DNA from 3 places in the Enterobacter chinensis genome. Region 2 is predicted to be linked to each of the others. Evidence: predicted binding sites of a transcription regulator. Region 2 holds the regulator's gene; each other region holds the start of a gene.
The links. The regulator PurR, encoded in region 2, represses purine synthesis genes. The targets are predictions, from matches to a motif close to CANGCAAACGTTTGCNTG.

Region 1 (6,369 bases), on a different contig from region 2:
ACCTTCCTGAGTCGATCCCTGAAGCACGCCGACATGCTTGCCTTTCAGCGAGTCGATGGTTGGCTTAATCGGGGAACCTTTAGAGGCAATCAGGCGAGAATCCGCGGCGTAGAGCTTGTCAGAGAAGGCAATCTCCTGCTGACGTTTTTCGGTGATAGAGAGAGAAGAGATAATGGCGTCGATTTTCTTGGCTTTCAGCGACGGGATTAACGCGTCAAAGTCGCTGCCCACCCATGTGCATTTCACCGCAATGCGTTTGCACATTTCATTACCCAGATCGATATCAAACCCCACGAAATCGCCTTTCGCATCCTTGGAAGAGAATGGCGCGTAGGTTGCGTCTGTACCGATACGAACCGTCTGTGGAAGCGCTGCGTAGCTACCTGCTGCCGCACTTAACCCCACGAGCAAAGACAGAGCCAGAACCGTCTTCTTCATACATTTACCCTCAAATACCGTGATTTTATTATGTATTGTGTTGTGTGTTGTGTTGCAGGCTTCATCTTGCAGGTCTTATGCCACATTGCCGTCTGGTCAAAACTTCGACGTTAAATATGTTAATAAAACGTTGCGATATTGCCTTAATGGTGAAAGATAGCAGGTCTGCCGAACGAACCGGAAAGAGAAAAAGGGAAAAAACGAATTAAATGTCGAGGATATGATCGCCGTTGCATAATTGCCCTGAAACAGGGCAACGTCTCTTTTCATGCACTCTGTTTGTGCACAGAATCAGGCCCCCTGCCAGCGGGTGAAGAGATCTTCAGGCAGGTCAATGTCAAACTGATCCAGCACGCGGTTAACGGTCTGATTAATCACGTCATCCAGCGTGACTGGGCGATGATAAAACGCCGGTACCGGCGGCATGATGACCGCGCCGAGCTCGGCGGCCTGGGTCATTAAGCGCAGGTGGCCCAGGTGCAACGGCGTTTCCCGCACGCAGAGCACCAGAGGACGACGCTCCTTCAGCACCACATCCGCCGCGCGGGTTACCAGGGTATCGGTATAGCTGTTCACAATGCCGGAGAGCGTTTTAATTGAACAGGGCAGGATAACCATGCCGGCCGTTTTAAACGAGCCTGAGGAGATGCTGGCGGCGATATCACGGGCGTCGTGAACGACATCCGCCAGGGCCTGAACATCGCGCAGGGAGAGATCGGTTTCCAGAGAGAGGGTCTGTCGCGCCGCCTGGCTCATCACCAGATGGGTCTCGACTTCCGCCACGTTACGCAGAACCTGTAACAGACGTACGCCGTAAATCGCGCCACTGGCGCCGCTGAGCCCAACAATGAGTCGTTTCATGATTTTCGCCCTTACTGATTTCAGGGCAGACTGTGCAGGATTTTGCGGGGAGTTGCAAGTGAGGGCGAGCGCCCTCACTTGCAGAGAGATCAACCTTCGTTGTGCATCTCTAAGCTTTCGAGATCGTTCTGCAGCTGGACGGCTTTCGCATCGTCGTTGCGCAGCGAATCCAGATAGTCGAGGTACTGCTGGTCAACGTCTTTGGTCACGTAAATACCGTTAAACACGGAGCATTCAAACTGCTGAATATCCGGGTTCTCGGCGCGCACCGCGTCGATGAGATCGTTCAGATCCTGGAAAATCAGGCCGTCGGCACCGATGATCTGGCGAATTTCATCCACTTCGCGACCGTGAGCGATCAGCTCGTTAGCGGTTGGCATATCAATACCGTACACGTTCGGGAAGCGAATCTCTGGTGCCGCAGAAGCCAGGTAGACTTTCTTCGCACCCGCTTCGCGCGCCATCTCGATAATCTGCTCAGAGGTGGTACCGCGAACGATGGAGTCATCCACCAGCAGAACGTTCTTGTCGCGGAACTCGGCGCGGTTGGCGTTCAGTTTACGGCGCACGGACTTACGACGCAGCTGCTGTCCAGGCATGATAAAGGTACGGCCAACGTAGCGGTTCTTCACGAAGCCCTGGCGGTATGGCTTATCCAGAATACGGGCGATTTCCAGCGCGATATCGCAAGAGGTTTCCGGGATAGGAATGACGACGTCGATGTCGAGATCGTCCCACTCGCGGGCAATCTTCTCGCCCAGCTTGGTGCCCATGTTCACGCGCGCGCTGTAGACGGAAATCTTGTCGATGAAGGAGTCCGGGCGGGCAAAGTAAACGTATTCAAACAGGCACGGGTTGCTGACCGGGTTATCAGCACACTGGCGGGTAAACAGCTGGCCTTTCTCGGTAATGTAGACCGCTTCGCCCGGCGCAACGTCACGCAGGAACTCAAAGCCCAGGGTATCCAGCGCCACGCTTTCAGATGCAACCATATATTCGGTACGACCATCACCGAGGTCGCGCTTGCCGAGCACCAGCGGACGAATGCCGTTTGGATCGCGGAAGGCCACCATGCCGTGACCGATGATCATCGCCACGCAGGCGTACGCACCGCGGATCTGGCGGTTTGTTGCAGCGACAGCAGCAAAGACGTTGTCTGCTTCCAGCGGGTAGTGACGGAAGTTATCCAGCTCGCTGGCGAACACATTGAGCAGGATTTCAGAATCAGAGGTGGTGTTAATGTGGCGACGTTTCTCTTCGAACAGCTTTTTACGCAGCTCATGCGCGTTGGTCAGGTTGCCGTTATGAGCAAGAGTGATACCGTACGGTGAGTTGACGTAGAAAGGCTGTGCCTCAGAAGCGCTGGAACTGCCAGCAGTAGGATAACGAACGTGACCGATACCCATATTACCTTGCAGACGCTGCATATGGCGGGCTTCAAACACATCGTTTACCAGGCCATTCGCCTTGCGTAAACGGAAGCAGTTGTTTGCATCAATGGTGATGATACCCGCAGCATCCTGCCCACGGTGCTGAAGCACCGATAACGCGTCATAAATCGACTGGTTTACCGGCATGAAACCGGCGATACCGACAATACCGCACATTCGTCTTTTCCTCGTTAAGCCACATCTCAGGGTTTATGCCCTGGGCAAAAAACTCGACGAGCTTTGCAGATAGTCAAAGAACCATCTGATGATGAAGCTGAACTCTGGAATGAGCTGCGATTTCTGCCAGTCTTCGCTTTTGGAGAACCCGGTGAAGGTATCCAGGAAGAACAGGATCGCGGCCACAATCAGCACGCCTCGTAATGCCCCGAAACAGATCCCAAGCACCCTGTCCGTTCCTGACAGACCGGTTTTCTCGACCAGCTGGCCTATCACGTAATTCACGATAGCGCCAACAATCAGCGTCGCGATAAACAGCACCGCGATGGCGATTCCATTTCGGACCAGTTCATCTTCAAAGCCCGTGAACCAGACAGACAGGTAAGTGTAGTAATGACTGGCGACAAAGAAAGCACAACCCCAAGTCACCAGCGATAACGCTTCACGAACAAAGCCACGGATCAGGCTAACCAGACAGGAAAAACCAATCACCGCAATGATGGCGTAATCAATCCAGACCATATGTGTCCCACGATTTAACGCCCTGTCATCCAGTTCGGGGCGAATTCTAACAGAAAAAGAAAACGTTTGCGTAGGGATTTCCTTCCCCCGCGTAAATAAAAAAGGCGCTGAAAAAATGTTCAACGCCGTGGCTTATCGCCTCTCTCTTTAAGGAGCAGGTCGTACTTAGTTCGCGCTGTAGCTCATCACTACACCGCTCAGGCCGGAGATCTGCTTCAGCTCGCCGAGCGAACCTTTCAGCTTTTCTTTAGACGCTTCTGGCCCCACGAGAATACGGGTAATTTTACCCTGCACCGGCGTGCCAGGTGAAGTGTAAACACGATATCCCGCACTGCGCAGTTTGCCCACCACCTCATTGACTTTATCCGCATTTTTCAGCGCGCCCAGTTGCACAACATAGGCTTTACCCGTTGGGGCAGCGGCGTCTTGCTGAGTCGGTTTCGCTGGCGGAGGCGTCTCTGACGCAGCGGCAAGCTGGTCTGCCGTTTTGTCACGCTGCGGTTTCGGCTGCGGTTTGTCGACCGGCTTTGGTTTTTCTACAGGTTTAGGCTGCTCTACCGGCACAGGATCGATGTCGCTGTTGCTCGTTGCCGCCAGGCGAGACGGATCGAGCGACGGTGCTGCGGCATCGCCGGCACGAACCTCTTCCGCCGCCCCTTCCGGTGGCTGAGCAGGAAGCGCCTGCGTCGCCGCTGGCAGCATATCCGGCTCATCGCGGTCACCCGGTTTAGGGACCAGCGGAATAGCGGCAAACTCATCCTGATAATGCTTTTTCTGCCCGTCGAGCAACCCCGGGAGAATAATCACCCCGAGCGCGACCAGCACAATGGTTCCTGTTAAACGGTTCTGAAACTTACTCGCCACCGGTTCTCCCCGCGTCCATCACTTCCATGACATGTGCCACCGTGTGGAATGAACCACACACCAGCACGGTATCTTCTGGTTTAGCATCCGCCATCGCGGCATGCCAGGCCTGAGCCACGCTACTATAGATTGCGCCTTTGCCGAGATGTTCCATCAACTGCTCAGCCGTCGCGCCGCGCGGTCCCTCCAGAGGGGCACAATACCAGCTATCGACCACACTCTCCATGCAGGCCAGCGTCCCGCCGATATCTTTATCATGAAGCATACCGATAACCGCCAGCACGCGCCCGGTTTTTGGTAACGATTTGAGACGTCCCGCGAGATACGCCGCCGCATGGGGGTTGTGCGCCACATCCAGAATCAAACGCGGTGACTCGCTAACAATCTGGAAACGCCCGGGCAGAATTGCGTTCTGAATGCCGTCGCGGATCGCATGCTCGCTGACCACAAGCCCGCTCGCACGAAGTGCCGCCAGGGCGGTTGCCGCGTTAGGCTGTGGAACCTGCGGCAATGGCAGATTATCGAGCACGCCCTGTGCATCGCTAAAACACCAGCCGTTGTCATGCACTTCATACTGCCAGTCAACGCCGCGGCGCAGCAGATGCGCGCCCTTCTCGTTTGCCACGTCAGCAATAGTGTGTGGCATATCTGGCTCGCCGACCACGGCGGGCTTATTGGCCCGGAAAATACCGGCCTTCTCGCGGCCAATGCTTTCACGATCCGGCCCCAGCCAGTCGGTATGGTCCAGCGCGATGCTGGTAACCACCGCCACGTCCGCATCCACCATGTTGGTTGCATCAAGTCGTCCGCCGAGGCCAACTTCCAGAATCACTACATCCAGCTGCGCCTGCCTGAACAGCCACAGTGCCGACAGGGTGCCGTATTCGAAATAGGTTAATGAGATCTCACCGCGCGCGGCTTCAATTTCCGCGAACGACGCCGTATGCGCCGACTCCGGCAGTTCGCTGTTCTGCACGCGCACCCGCTCGGTGTAGCGTACCAGATGTGGAGAGCTGTAAACGCCTACCCTGTAACCCGCAGCCATCAGCACGGATTCCAGCGTACGGCAGGTGGTGCCTTTGCCGTTGGTACCCGCAACGGTGAACACGAAAGGTGCCGGTTTGAGCACATCAAGACGCGCGGCGACCTGGCTTACGCGCTCAAGCCCCATATCGATGGTTTTACTGTGCAGGTTTTCCAGATAAGAAAGCCACGCGGCCAGGGGCGACGTGGCTTGGGGAATGCTTTTATTTTCCATAATGCCCGGTTGTCATTAACAGATTAGAAAGCAAAAGGGCAGCGCCATCCGGCCCTGCCCTTTTCAGTTATCAGGCCTCGGGTTCCTGATCCGGTACCACCACGCCTTCGCGCGGTTCATCCGGGTTCGGCGCTGGCAGATTCATCAGCTTCGCCAGGACACTCGCCAGCTTCAGGCGCATTTCCGGACGGCGGACGATCATGTCGATGGCGCCTTTTTCGATGAGGAACTCACTGCGCTGGAAGCCAGGCGGCAGTTTTTCACGAACGGTCTGCTCGATAACACGAGGACCCGCAAAGCCGATCAGCGCTTTTGGCTCAGCGATGTTCAGATCGCCCAGCATCGCGAAGCTTGCGGAGACGCCGCCCATGGTTGGGTCAGTCAGCACGGAGATATACGGCAGACCGCGCTCCTGCATTTTCGCCAGCGCTGCAGAGGTTTTCGCCATCTGCATCAGAGACATCAACGCTTCCTGCATACGTGCTCCGCCGGAGGCAGAGAAGCAGATCAGCGGGCAGTTGTCTTCCAGCGCCTGCTCAACGGCACGCACAAAGCGCGCACCGACCACGGAGCCCATTGAGCCGCCCATAAAGGCGAACTCAAACGCAGCGGCAACAACCGGCATCTCATGCAGGGTGCCTTTCATGACGATCAGCGCATCTTTCTCGCCGGTCTCTTTCTGTGCAGAGGCCAGACGATCTTTGTATTTTTTGGAGTCGCGGAACTTCAGCACGTCTTTTGGCTCAAGCTCGCTGCCCAGTTCTACCAGAGAACCTTCGTCCAGCAGGCTATGCAGGCGGTTGCGCGCCGACATACGCA
Region 2 (6,369 bases):
GCGCGACAGCCGTACCCACCCACCAGGAACGCGATGGTTTGCGGAACATAGCTTAGACCGATGGCCGCCGGGCTGTATCCCATATCGTGCAGAATGAATGGCGAGCCGGTGAGCCACGCGAAGAAGCTCGCCGAGCAGGCGGCATAGATCAGGACATTGCCGCGATACGCTTTGGTGCTCAGCAGGGAGGTGAAGGTAATCGGGTTTGCGTCAGCATCCGCCTCTTTTTTATGCGCGGGTTTGAGGGCAAACGCGGGCAGCATCAGTACCAGCGTGATGGCAAACAGCGTGGCAAAAATGGCCTGCCAGTCAAAATGTGCGAGGATCCAGCTACCCAGCAGCGGAGCAAGGGCAGGTGAGAGACCCACGAGCGGCATTATGGTGGCGAAAATACGGTTTGTGCGGTTAGCCGGGTAGTAGTCGGTGACCAGCGCCTGCCAGGTCACGGCCGCGGCACAGACGCCCACAGCCTGAATAAAGCGCAGCACCAGCAGCCAGGTGGCGTCGCGTACCCATAACATCCCCAGGCAGCCAACGGCAAAAATGGCCAGACCCAGCAGTAATACTGGTTTACGACCAAAGCGATCCGAGAGTGGTCCCCAGAGCAGCTGTGCGAAAGCAAAACCGGCTAGGAACAAACTCAGGCTGGCGCTGATGGCCGCGGCAGGCGTTTGCAAATCTTCCTGCATAGCGGCGAAAGCCGGCAGGTACATATCGGTGGCCAAAAAGCCCAGCACGCTTAAGCCGCCGAGCCAGACTAAAAAACCTTTCCTGGGTTGCATTATTTTATTCTCCTTAAGGAGGCAGGTGTACGTTGGCGCTGAGTGTAGGGAGTGCAAAGCCGCTTGTGAAACGCTAATATTTGGCGGGTGCATTCAAAAATTTTGCAGGCAGAAAATGTGGTCAGATTATTCTCTTGAAGTAGTCGATGCTGTCGCGCGTAACGGCAGCTTTAGCGGTGCGGCGCAGGAGTTGCACCGCGTCCCTTCGGCTATCAGCTACACCGTGCGTCAGCTTGAGGAATGGCTGGCGGTTCCGCTGTTTGAACGGCGACATCGTGATGTGGAATTAACGCCCGCAGGCGCGTGGTTTTTAAAGGAAGGGCGTTCTGTTATCAAAAAAATGCAGATCACCCGTGAACAGTGTCAGCAGATCGCTAACGGCTGGCGAGGACATCTTTCCATCGCGGTGGATAACATCGTTAAGCCGGATCGCACCCGGCAAATGCTCGTCGATTTCTATCGTCATTTCTCTGATGTCGAGCTGCGGGTCTCGCAGGAGGTGTTCAACGGCGTCTGGGATGCGCTGGCGGACGGCAGGGCAGAGATGGCGATTGGCGCCACGCAGGCGATCCCGGTCGGGGGGCGGTACGCCTTCCGAGATATGGGCATGCTGAGCTGGAAGTGCGTGGTGGCAAGCGATCATCCATTGGCGGCGATGGAAGGGCCGTTGAGCGACGATACATTACGCAACTGGCCGTCTCTGGTGCTGGAGGATACCTCGCGTTCATTGCCCAAGCGTATCACCTGGCTGCTGGATAACCAGCGGAGGGTGGTGGCACCTGACTGGGAATCGTCGGCAACGTGCCTCAGTGCCGGACTGTGCGTCGCGATGGTGCCCGTTCATTTTGCGCGCCCCAGAATCGATACCGGAGAATGGGTTGAACTGACGTTGGAGAATCCATTCCCGGATGCGGCCTGCTGCCTCACCTGGCAGCAAAGTGACGTCTCGCCCGCCATGGCGTGGCTTCTGGATTATCTGGGAGACAGCGAAACGCTTAACCGGGAATGGTTACGGGAGCCAGCGTAGCTGGCCCCGTAGAGCGATTAACGACGGTAGTCGCGGAACGGACCATCCGCTACGGAACGGCGTTCGATAAGGCGCGGGTGAACTTCAATGGACTGCGACTCTTCACGTTTGTTGACGATCCTGTCCATCAGCATATTGAAGGCCGTTTCGCCCAGCGAATCTTTCGGCTGGTGAATGGTGGTCAACGCTGGCGTGAAGTAACGCGCGTTACGCACGTTGTCATACCCGATCACGGAAATATCCTGCGGTACGCGCAGACCCAGTTCATCGGCTGCGCAGAGCGCGCCCATGGCCATGATGTCACCTCCGCAGAAAACGGCGGTCGGACGGTGCTGCTGGGAGACGATCTGCTGCATTGCGCGGTAGCCCGATTCCGGCTCAAAGTCACCCTGCACGATCCAGTTTTCCGGCACGTTGATCAGCGCTTCTTCCATCGCTTTCATGAAACCGGCCAGACGGCCCGCGCCGGTGTTGCGCTCCAGCGGACCCGGGATCACGCCAATCTCGCGGTGACCGCGTTCGATCAGGTAACGACCGGCCATATAGCCGCCTTCAAAGGCGTTATCGATGACGGAATCGGTGAAGTCCGCGCGCGCTTCGCCCCAGTCCATCACCACCATCGGAATATGGCGATACTCTTCCAGCATCGACAGCACGGATTCCGGATACTCGGAACACATCACCAGCAGACCATCAACGCGCTTTTGCGCCATCATCGACAGGTAGGCGCGCTGTTTTTCAATGCTGTTCCACGCGTTGCCCAGAATCAGGGTATAGCCTTTCTGGAAGCAGTTTTTCTCTACCGCTTCAATGATTTCGGCAAAATAGGCCGCTTCACTGCTGGTTGCCAGCAATCCAATGGACTTGGTGTGATTAACCTTCAGGCTACGCGCAACGGCACTTGGCGAATAGTGCAGCTCTTTGATCGCTGCCCAGACGGCATTGCGCGTCTCTTCCGCTACGAAGCGGGTTTTGTTAATAACATGTGATACGGTTGTAGTGGAAACGTTTGCGCGTTTTGCTACGTCTTTAATTGTTGCCATTAAATGTCACTCCAGACCATATCCTAAGCTCCTGAAAAACTTGAAGGTAAACGTTTGCCTTCTCTCACCCTTATTTCGCAATGTTGAGTTGCGGCACGCCGGGAAAACGACACGGGACGTCAGGAGGGGGTCAATGGCCGGTACGCTAATAAATTTAGCGTGGAATTTTGTCCTATCTTGATGAAAAGGGGAAGAGGTAAAGTGGTTATCAGTTTAAATCCAGGAAGATTTTTGACGTAAACTGTGCAAAAATGAGCAGGCTCACTTTTCGTGGGGGGATTAAAAGGAGAAAAATTGATGAGTTCCGATCTGAAGTTTTCGCTGTTCACCACCATTATTGTGCTGGCTCTGATTGTCGCTGCTGGTCTGACGGCTGCGCTGCACTGATTTACGCGGAGGGAGAGCGTTCTCCCTCCCGATCGCCCCGATTGTTACTTCTCATGCAAAAATCTTTTGCCATTTTGTTAACTTCTCATTTTTTGTGATTGATGTCATGCTTTCTGCTTCTTTGTTCTGTGTCACCACATGACACGGCATCCGGAGTTGACGCATGAAAATCAATTTTCCCCTGCTGGCCCTGGCGATTGGCGCTTTTGGGATTGGCACCACTGAATTCTCCCCGATGGGGTTACTGCCTGTTATTGCCCGGGGTGTGGACGTTTCGATCCCTGCTGCAGGCATGTTAATCAGCGCCTACGCTATTGGCGTAATGGTAGGGGCGCCGCTGATGACGCTTCTGCTTTCGCACCGCGCGCGTCGCAATGCGCTGATTTTCCTGATGGCGATTTTCACCCTGGGCAACGTGCTTTCCGCCATTTCGCCGGACTACACCACACTGATGCTGTCACGCATTCTGACAAGCCTTAACCACGGCGCGTTCTTTGGGCTGGGGTCGGTTGTGGCGGCAAGCGTGGTACCAAAGCACAAGCAGGCGAGCGCCGTGGCGACTATGTTTATGGGCCTGACGATTGCCAACATTGGCGGGGTGCCGGCGGCAACCTGGCTGGGAGAAGTGATTGGCTGGCGTATGTCCTTCCTGGCGACGGCCGGGCTGGGCGTGCTCGCGATGGTGGCACTGTTCTTCTCCTTGCCGAAAGGCAGCGCGGGGGAACGTCCTGACGTGCGCCGGGAACTGTCGGTGCTGATGCGCCCACAGGTGCTCTCCGCGCTGCTCACCACCGTGCTGGGGGCTGGGGCGATGTTCACCCTTTACACCTATATTTCGCCGGTATTGCATGACATCACCCACGCGACGCCTCTTTTTGTCACCGCAATGCTGGTGCTGATTGGCGTGGGCTTCTCGATTGGCAACTATCTCGGTGGGAAATTTGCCGACCGTTCCGTGAGCGGGACGCTGAAGGGTTTCTTAACTCTGCTGATTGTCATCATGATCGCCATTCCATGGCTGGCACGTAATGAGTATGGGGCCGCCGTTGCGATGGTCGTATGGGGTGCCGCTACCTTTGCTGTGGTTCCGCCGCTGCAGATGCGCGTAATGCGCGTCGCGCATGAGGCGCCTGGCCTCTCTTCTTCGGTCAATATTGGTGCCTTCAACCTGGGTAATGCGCTCGGTGCCGCGGCCGGTGGGGCCGTGATTTCAGGGGGACTGGGGTACAGCTTTGTGCCGGTGATGGGGGCAATCATTGCCACGCTCGGCCTGCTGCTGGTGATGATGTCGGGTCGTAAACAGCCAGAAGCAGCCTGCGCTGCTGAATAAACCAAAAACGCAGAAGGGCGAACCCTTCTGCGTGTCTCTTACGCGGCGAAGTTTTTCGCCACAAAGTCCCAGTTAACCAGCGCCCAGAAGTGCTCCAGGTAGTTCGGGCGCGCGTTACGGTAATCAATGTAGTAAGCGTGTTCCCAAACGTCCACGGTCATCAGCGGCTTAGCGCTGGTGGTCAGCGGGGTACCCGCGTTAGAAGTGGAAACGATAGCCAGTTTGCCATCAGCCTCTTTTACCAGCCACGTCCAGCCAGAGCCGAAGTTCTTGATAGCGGCATCGGTGAACTTCGCTTTGAAATCTGCGAAGCTGCCAAATGCGGCGTTAATGGCGGTAGCCAGTTCACCGGCAGGTTCGCCACCGGCATTCGGTGCCAGGCAGTGCCAGTAGAAGGTGTGGTTCCACACCTGAGCCGCGTTGTTAAATACGCCACCCTCTGAGCTGCGGACGATCTCTTCCAGCGTTTTGCCTTCAAAATCGGTGCCCTTGATCAGGTTGTTCAGGTTGGTGACGTACGTCTGGTGATGCTTGCCGTAATGATATTCCAGGGTTTCCGCAGAAATGTGCGGTGCCAGGGCGTCTTTTGCATACGGTAGTGCAGGTAATTCGAACGACATTGCTTCTCTCCTTATTGTATTTTGCGTTGCCAATAACCACACAGACAACAGGGACAGGATAGCAAATTGAAAGGGTATGCAAAAGAGGAACTTACCCTGCCACGAGCGCGGCAGGGCAGGGGTTAGCGAATGGTTTTTGGCGTCATCACGCGACGCGCGCCGACGTAATGACGTACCCAGTAGTCTTCGCTAAGTGAAGTGATCTGAATATCCTGGCCGCTACGCGGTGACTGGATGAATTTCCCGTTGCCGACATAAACGCCAACGTGGTCAGCTGTACCGCGGCCCTGAGTACGGAAGAACACCAGATCGCCGTTTTCCAGCTCACCACGGTCAACCGGGGAAGCATCGCGCAGATGGTACATCTCATTGGCGGTGCGAGGAATGCGGAACTTGACCAGATCTTTATAGGCGTAATAGACGAGGCCGCTGCAGTCAAAACCGGTACGCGGCGAACTGCCACCCCAGTGATAAGGTTTGCCAATCTGCCCCATCAGTTTGTTCATCGCGGTTTTTTGCGCTTTCTGTACGCGCACTTTATGCACTTCCGCAATTTTCGTGACTTTTGTGCACTTCGCTTTGTGGCCTTTACGCGTGATGCATTTTTCAGTAACGAGGTTAGCGGCGGTTAACGAAGTTTTATTTTTAGCGGTGTGGGCAGTGCGGGAAGATTTGGTTTTCGTCTTGCTGGAAGCTGTCTGTTTAGTCTGTGTGGGTGTTTTTTTCTTGTCGTTCTTAGCGGTGGTTTTTTTCTTACGTTCTGTGGCTTTCACCAGATGGTTTTTTTGTACAGCAGAATGCCGCGCCTGCTGAGAGGCGTTTGCCACTGGCGTGAAAGTGAGTGATGTAAACAGTAAAGCACAGAGCGTGATCGAGATTTTATTTATCCGCGCCACTGGGCAGTCCCCTGATAAATGCAGGTCATCAATAATACCCGCGTGTGATTTACAAAGCCCGTCGATTCTAATCCATAAAAACCCAGAAAGTTAATAGCATTTTTCAATCTACAATCGTGTTTCGTAAGCAAGTGCAAAAAAATCCATCGTTCTGTCGCACATTTGCCCACTCCCTAAGCAAAACCCTGACTGCCGCAGGGGTAAACACCATTTGCAATGCAACTTTTCGTGACTCGGGGTAGAATGTATAAACGTGACAAAAATGTTATTTTCCGATGCCAGTC
Region 3 (6,369 bases), on a different contig from region 2:
TGATGGCCAGCTTCTGGTTGCTGCGGACGGTTCGCGCTCGACGCTCGGCACCCAGTGTGGTGTGGAATGGCGTCAGCAGCCTTACGGGCAGGTGGCGGTCATTGCGAACGTCTCTACCGCAGCTGAACACAACGGCCGTGCGTTTGAGCGCTTTACGCAGCACGGCCCGCTGGCGATGCTGCCGATGTCGGATGGACGTTGCTCCCTGGTCTGGTGCCACCCGCAGGATCGGGCTGAAGAGGTTAAGGCCTGGTCAGACGAACGTTTTTGTACCGAGCTGCAAAAAGCCTTTGGCTGGCGGCTGGGGCGTATTACCCATGCCGGAAAGCGGACGGTATACCCGCTCTCGCTGACCACATCCTCGCAGTCCATCTCCCATCGCCTGGCGCTTGTCGGTAATGCTGCGCAGACGCTGCACCCCATCGCGGGTCAGGGGTTCAACCTTGGGTTACGCGACGTGATGAGTCTGGCGGAAACGCTTTCTCAGGCGTGGGGCGAGCAAAAAGACTGTGGTGCATACCCGGTGCTCAGCCATTACCAGAAGCGCCGCCAGGCGGATAAAGAGGCGACGATTGGTGTCACCGATGGCCTGGTTCATCTGTTTGCCAATCGCTGGGCGCCGCTGGTTGCGGGCCGCAACCTCGGGCTGATGGCGATGGAATTATTCATTCCGGCACGTGACGTGCTGGCGCAGCGGACCCTCGGTTGGGTCGCGCGTTAAGGAGTTATCACCGTGCAAAATGTTGATGTCGCTATCGTTGGCGGCGGAATGGTAGGACTGGCGCTGGCCTGTGGTTTACAGGGCAGCGGCCTGCGAGTAGCGGTGCTGGAGCAAAAGCAGCCCCAGCCCGTTGCCCAGGATGCACCGCCGGAACTCCGCGTCTCGGCAATAAATGCGGCCAGCGAAAAGCTGCTGACGCACCTTGGCGTCTGGTCAGATATCGTGGCGCAGCGCGCCAGCTGCTATCACGGCATGGAAGTGTGGGATAAAGACAGCTTTGGTCATATTGCGTTTGATGATGAAAGCATGGGCTATAGCCATCTGGGCCACATCATCGAAAACGCGGTGATCCACCACGCGCTGTGGCAAAAAGCGCAGTCCTGTAGCGATGTCACCCTGATGGCACCCGCGCAAATCCAGCAGGTGGCGTGGGGCGAAAACGAGGCGTTTATCACCCTGCAAAGCGGCGACATGCTGACTGCGCGTCTGGTGGTGGGGGCTGATGGCGCGAACTCCTGGCTGCGCAACAAGGCCGATATTCCGCTGACTTACTGGGATTACCGTCATCATGCTCTGGTGGCGACGATCCGTACCGAAGAGCCGCACGAGGGCGTGGCGCGGCAGATTTTCCACAACGACGGTATTCTGGCATTCCTGCCGCTTGCCGATCCTCACCTGTGCTCGATTGTCTGGTCTCTGGTGCCGGAAAAAGCCCGGCTGATGCAGGAGGCTACACCGGACGCCTTTAACCAGGCGCTGTGCGTGGCGTTTGATAACCGCCTTGGCTTGTGCACGCTTGAAAGCGAACGGCAGGTATTCCCGTTAACCGGCCGCTATGCGCGTCAGTTCGCGGCGCACCGTCTGGCGCTGGTGGGGGATGCGGCACATACCATTCATCCGCTGGCCGGGCAGGGCGTTAACCTTGGCTTTATGGACGCGGCGGAGCTGGTGGAAGAACTGCGTCGTCTGCATCGCGAAGGGAAGGACATCGGTCAGCATCTCTATCTGCGTCGCTACGAACGCAGCCGCAAGCATAGCGCGGCGATGATGCTGGCGGGCATGCAGGGCTTCCGCGAGCTGTTTGCCGGCGCCAATCCGGCGAAAAAACTGCTGCGCGACATCGGCCTCAAGCTTGCCGACACCCTTCCGGGTGTTAAGCCTCAGCTCCTTCGTCAGGCAATGGGTCTTAACGACCTCCCGGACTGGCTACGTTAATTTAGACCCCCGTCACACTTTATTTTCCCGGCCTCTGCGCCGGGGAAATTCCCTCGTTTGAAATAATCTAATTTCACTGCTTTTTTCGCATTAGATAATCTAATGTCGTGTTTTTCCCGTCACGGAAATTCGGCCCGTTTTTCCGCATGAAATATCACCATGTGCTAAATCCTGTTAGATCATTGTTAATTTTGTGCGGGTTTAATCGCATTTTTCCAGTGAATAACTCTGTAGGCTTTTTAGCGTTTTTTGGTCATAAGCTAATGTGATGACCCGTTTTACCTTATGGTTAACCGCCGATTTCGGTGGTAAGTTCAGGTTAAAGAGAACGTTTGCGTCGGTGCCTGATAACGGGGCCGATACCGGGTTTCACGGTGAATTTTTTCAACGAGGACAAGATGGCTCAACAGACTCCTTTGTACGAACAACACGTGTTATGCGGCGCCCGCATGGTGGACTTCCACGGCTGGATGATGCCGCTGCACTACGGCTCGCAGATTGATGAGCACCACGCGGTGCGCACCGATGCCGGTATGTTCGACGTGTCCCACATGACAATTGTCGATCTGCGCGGCAGCCGCACCCGGGAGTTTTTACGCTATCTGCTGGCAAACGACGTCGCCAAACTGAAGACGCCGGGTAAAGCGCTCTATACCGGCATGCTGAATGCCTCCGGCGGCGTGATTGACGACCTCATCGTCTATTACTTCACTGAAGATTTCTTCCGCCTCGTTGTAAACTCCGCCACCCGCGAAAAAGACCTCTCCTGGATCACCCAACACGCCGAACCTTATGCCATCGACATCACCGTCCGTGACGATCTGTCACTGATCGCCGTGCAGGGGCCAAACGCGCAGGCGAAAGCCGCGTCTCTGTTCAACGACGAGCAGCGTAAAGCCACCGAAGGCATGAAGCCGTTCTTCGGCGTACAGGCGGGGGATCTGTTCATCGCCACCACCGGCTACACCGGTGAAGCGGGCTACGAAATTGCGATGCCAAACGAAAAAGCTGCTGATTTCTGGCGTGCGCTGGTGGAAGCGGGCGTGAAGCCAGCGGGCCTGGGCGCGCGTGATACGCTGCGTCTGGAAGCGGGCATGAACCTCTACGGTCAGGAGATGGATGAAGGCGTCTCACCGCTGGCGGCCAATATGGGCTGGACCATCGCGTGGGAACCTGCTGAGCGTGAATTTATTGGCCGTGAAGCGCTGGAGATGCAGCGCGAGAAGGGCACTGAACAACTGGTGGGTCTGGTGATGACCGAGAAGGGCGTGCTGCGCGGTGAACTGCCTGTACGTTTTACCGATGCTGATGGCAATCCGCGTGAAGGCGTGATCACCAGCGGGTCCTTCTCTCCGACGCTGGGTTACAGTATTGCACTGGCACGCGTGCCGGCGGGCATTGGCGAAACGGCGGTGGTGCAAATCCGCAACCGCGAAATGCCGGTCAACGTGACCAAACCGATTTTTGTTCGCGCCGGTAAGCCGGTCGCCTAATCATTTTTTATCAGGAGAACTTCAATGAGCAATGTGCCAGCAGAACTGAAATACAGCAAAGAACACGAGTGGCTGCGCAAAGAGGCGGACGGCACTTACACCGTAGGGATCACCGAGCACGCGCAAGAGCTGCTGGGCGACATGGTGTTTGTTGACCTGCCTGACGTGGGCACGACCGTTAGCGCGGGCGACGACTGCGCCGTAGCGGAGTCCGTAAAAGCAGCATCCGATATCTACGCACCTGTTAGCGGTGAAATTGTCGCCATCAACGACGCGCTGAGCGACTCCCCGGAGCTGGTCAACAGCGAGCCTTATGAAGGCGGCTGGATCTTCAAGATCAAAGCCAGTGACGAATCTCAGGTCGCCGCGCTGCTGGATGCGACCGCGTACGAAGCACTACTGGAAGACGAATAACGTTGTGCCGGATGGCGCTGCGCTTATCCGGCCTACAGGTCAACGTAGGCCCGGTAAGCGTTAGCGCCACCGGGCAACAGCGTTACAGATAACTACGATTCACTGCACGTTTCAGGAACCATCGCTCATGACACAGACTTTAAGCCAGCTTGAAAACCGTGGCGCCTTCATTGAACGTCACATTGGGCCGGATGCTCAGCAACAGCAGGAGATGCTGAAGACAGTTGGCGCGGATTCATTAAACGCACTGATCGGCCAGATTGTGCCAAAAGACATCCAGCTTGCCACGCCGCCTCAGGTGGGTGAAGCTACCACGGAATTCGCCGCGCTGGCGGAGCTGAAGGCTATCGCCAGCCTGAACAAGCGCTTTAAGTCTTACATTGGCATGGGCTATACCAACGTGCAGTTGCCGCCGGTCATCCTGCGCAACATGCTGGAAAACCCGAGCTGGTATACCGCCTATACCCCGTATCAGCCAGAAGTCTCCCAGGGCCGCCTGGAAGCGCTGCTGAACTTCCAGCAGGTAACGCTGGATCTGACCGGTATGGATATCGCTTCCGCGTCTTTGCTGGATGAAGCGACCGCCGCCGCTGAAGCCATGGCGATGGCTAAGCGCGTCAGCAAGCTGAAAAATGCCAACCGCTTCTTCGTCGCGGCGGACGTACATCCGCAGACGCTGGACGTGGTGCGCACCCGTGCGGAAACCTTCGGCTTTGACGTGATTGTCGACGATGCTGACAAAGTGCTGGATCACCAGGACGTCTTCGGCGTGCTGCTTCAGCAGGTAGGTACCACCGGCGAAGTTCACGACTACAGCGCGCTGATTGCCGAGCTGAAATCCCGCAAAGTGGTTGTCAGCGTCGCCGCCGATTTTATGGCGCTGGTCCTGCTAACGGCGCCGGGCAAACAGGGCGCGGATATCGTATTCGGTTCAGCGCAGCGCTTCGGCGTGCCGATGGGCTACGGTGGCCCGCACGCGGCGTTCTTCGGCGCAAAAGATGAATTCAAACGCTCCATGCCTGGCCGTATTATCGGCGTCTCAAAAGATGCTGCCGGTAACACCGCGCTGCGCATGGCGATGCAGACTCGCGAGCAGCACATCCGCCGCGAGAAAGCGAACTCCAACATCTGTACCTCTCAGGTGCTGCTGGCAAACATCGCCAGCCTGTACGCCGTGTTCCACGGCCCGGCTGGCCTGAAACGCATTGCCAGCCGCATTCACCGTCTGGCCGATATTCTGGCCTGCGGCCTGCAGCAGAAAGGCCTTAAGCTGCGCCATGCCCACTACTTCGACACGCTGTGTGTGGAAGTGGCAGACAAAGCGGCAGTGCTGGCCCGCGCGAATGCGGCAGAGATCAACCTGCGCAGCGACATCCACAACGCCGTCGGCATTACGCTGGATGAAAGCACCACCCGTGACGATATCCTGAACCTGTTCAGCGTGCTGCTGGGTGACGCGCACGGTCTGGATATTGATGCGCTCGACAAAGAGGTCGCGCTCGACAGCCGCTCCATTCCGGAAAGCATGCTGCGTAATGATGCCATCCTGACGCACCCGGTCTTTAATCGCTATCACAGCGAAACCGAGATGATGCGTTATATGCACTCTCTGGAGCGCAAGGATCTGGCGCTGAATCAGGCGATGATCCCGCTGGGCTCCTGCACCATGAAGCTGAACGCTGCGGCAGAGATGATCCCTATCACCTGGCCTGAATTCTCCGAGCTGCACCCGTTCTGCCCGCCAGAGCAGGCGGAAGGTTATCATATGATGATCAACCAGCTTTCCGACTGGCTGGTGAAGCTGACTGGCTATGACGCGCTCTGCATGCAGCCAAACTCAGGAGCGCAGGGGGAATACGCGGGCCTGCTGGCGATCCGTCATTATCACGAAAGCCGCAACGAAGGGCACCGCGATATCTGCCTGATCCCAAGCTCCGCGCATGGCACCAACCCGGCCTCTGCCCAGATGGCGGGCATGGAAGTGGTGGTCGTGGCGTGCGATAAGAATGGCAACATCGATTTGACCGACCTGCGTGCGAAAGCCGAGCAGGCGGGCGACAAGCTTTCCTGCATCATGGTGACCTATCCGTCCACCCACGGCGTATACGAAGAGACCATCCGCGAAGTGTGTGAAGTGGTGCATCAGTTCGGCGGTCAGGTCTACCTCGACGGCGCGAACATGAACGCTCAGGTGGGCATTACCTCTCCAGGCTTTATCGGCGCAGACGTGTCGCACCTGAACCTGCACAAAACCTTCTGCATCCCGCACGGCGGTGGCGGCCCGGGCATGGGGCCTATCGGCGTGAAAGCGCACCTGGCACCGTTTGTCCCAGGCCACAGCGTTGTGCAGATTGAAGGCATGCTGACCCGTCAGGGCGCGGTCTCTGCGGCACCGTTCGGCAGCGCCTCTATTCTGCCAATCAGCTGGATGTACATCCGCATGATGGGCGCGGAAGGGCTGAAGCAGGCGAGCCAGGTGGCGATCCTGAATGCCAACTACATTGCGACTCGCCTGAAGTCTGCCTT

Region 1: cvpA (colicin V production protein) is a predicted target of PurR. The motif match lies at 3,484-3,501, and genes of this name have one in related genera.
Region 3: gcvT (glycine cleavage system aminomethyltransferase GcvT) is a predicted target of PurR. The motif match lies at 2,258-2,275, and genes of this name have one in related genera.

The regions. Positions count from the first base shown of each region.
Region 1 is NZ_JARDVI010000004.1:237,794-244,162, reverse strand. It holds gene argT (lysine/arginine/ornithine ABC transporter substrate-binding protein ArgT) at 1-438, opposite strand, end outside; gene PYW49_RS13875 (UbiX family flavin prenyltransferase) at 730-1,299, opposite strand; gene purF (amidophosphoribosyltransferase) at 1,389-2,906, opposite strand; gene cvpA (colicin V production protein) at 2,940-3,428, opposite strand; gene dedD (cell division protein DedD) at 3,594-4,292, opposite strand; gene folC (bifunctional tetrahydrofolate synthase/dihydrofolate synthase) at 4,282-5,550, opposite strand; gene accD (acetyl-CoA carboxylase, carboxyltransferase subunit beta) at 5,621-6,369, opposite strand, start outside.
Region 2 is NZ_JARDVI010000001.1:244,873-251,241, forward strand. It holds gene punC (purine nucleoside transporter PunC) at 1-782, opposite strand, end outside; gene punR (DNA-binding transcriptional activator PunR) at 898-1,809, shown strand; gene purR (HTH-type transcriptional repressor PurR) at 1,827-2,852, opposite strand; gene cydH (cytochrome bd-I oxidase subunit CydH) at 3,150-3,239, shown strand; gene PYW49_RS01285 (MFS transporter) at 3,403-4,569, shown strand; gene sodB (superoxide dismutase [Fe]) at 4,608-5,189, opposite strand; gene PYW49_RS01295 (C40 family peptidase) at 5,312-6,085, opposite strand.
Region 3 is NZ_JARDVI010000003.1:386,375-392,743, forward strand. It holds gene ubiH (2-octaprenyl-6-methoxyphenyl hydroxylase) at 1-721, shown strand, start outside; gene ubiI (FAD-dependent 2-octaprenylphenol hydroxylase) at 734-1,936, shown strand; gene gcvT (glycine cleavage system aminomethyltransferase GcvT) at 2,335-3,429, shown strand; gene gcvH (glycine cleavage system protein GcvH) at 3,454-3,843, shown strand; gene gcvP (aminomethyl-transferring glycine dehydrogenase) at 3,971-6,369, shown strand, end outside.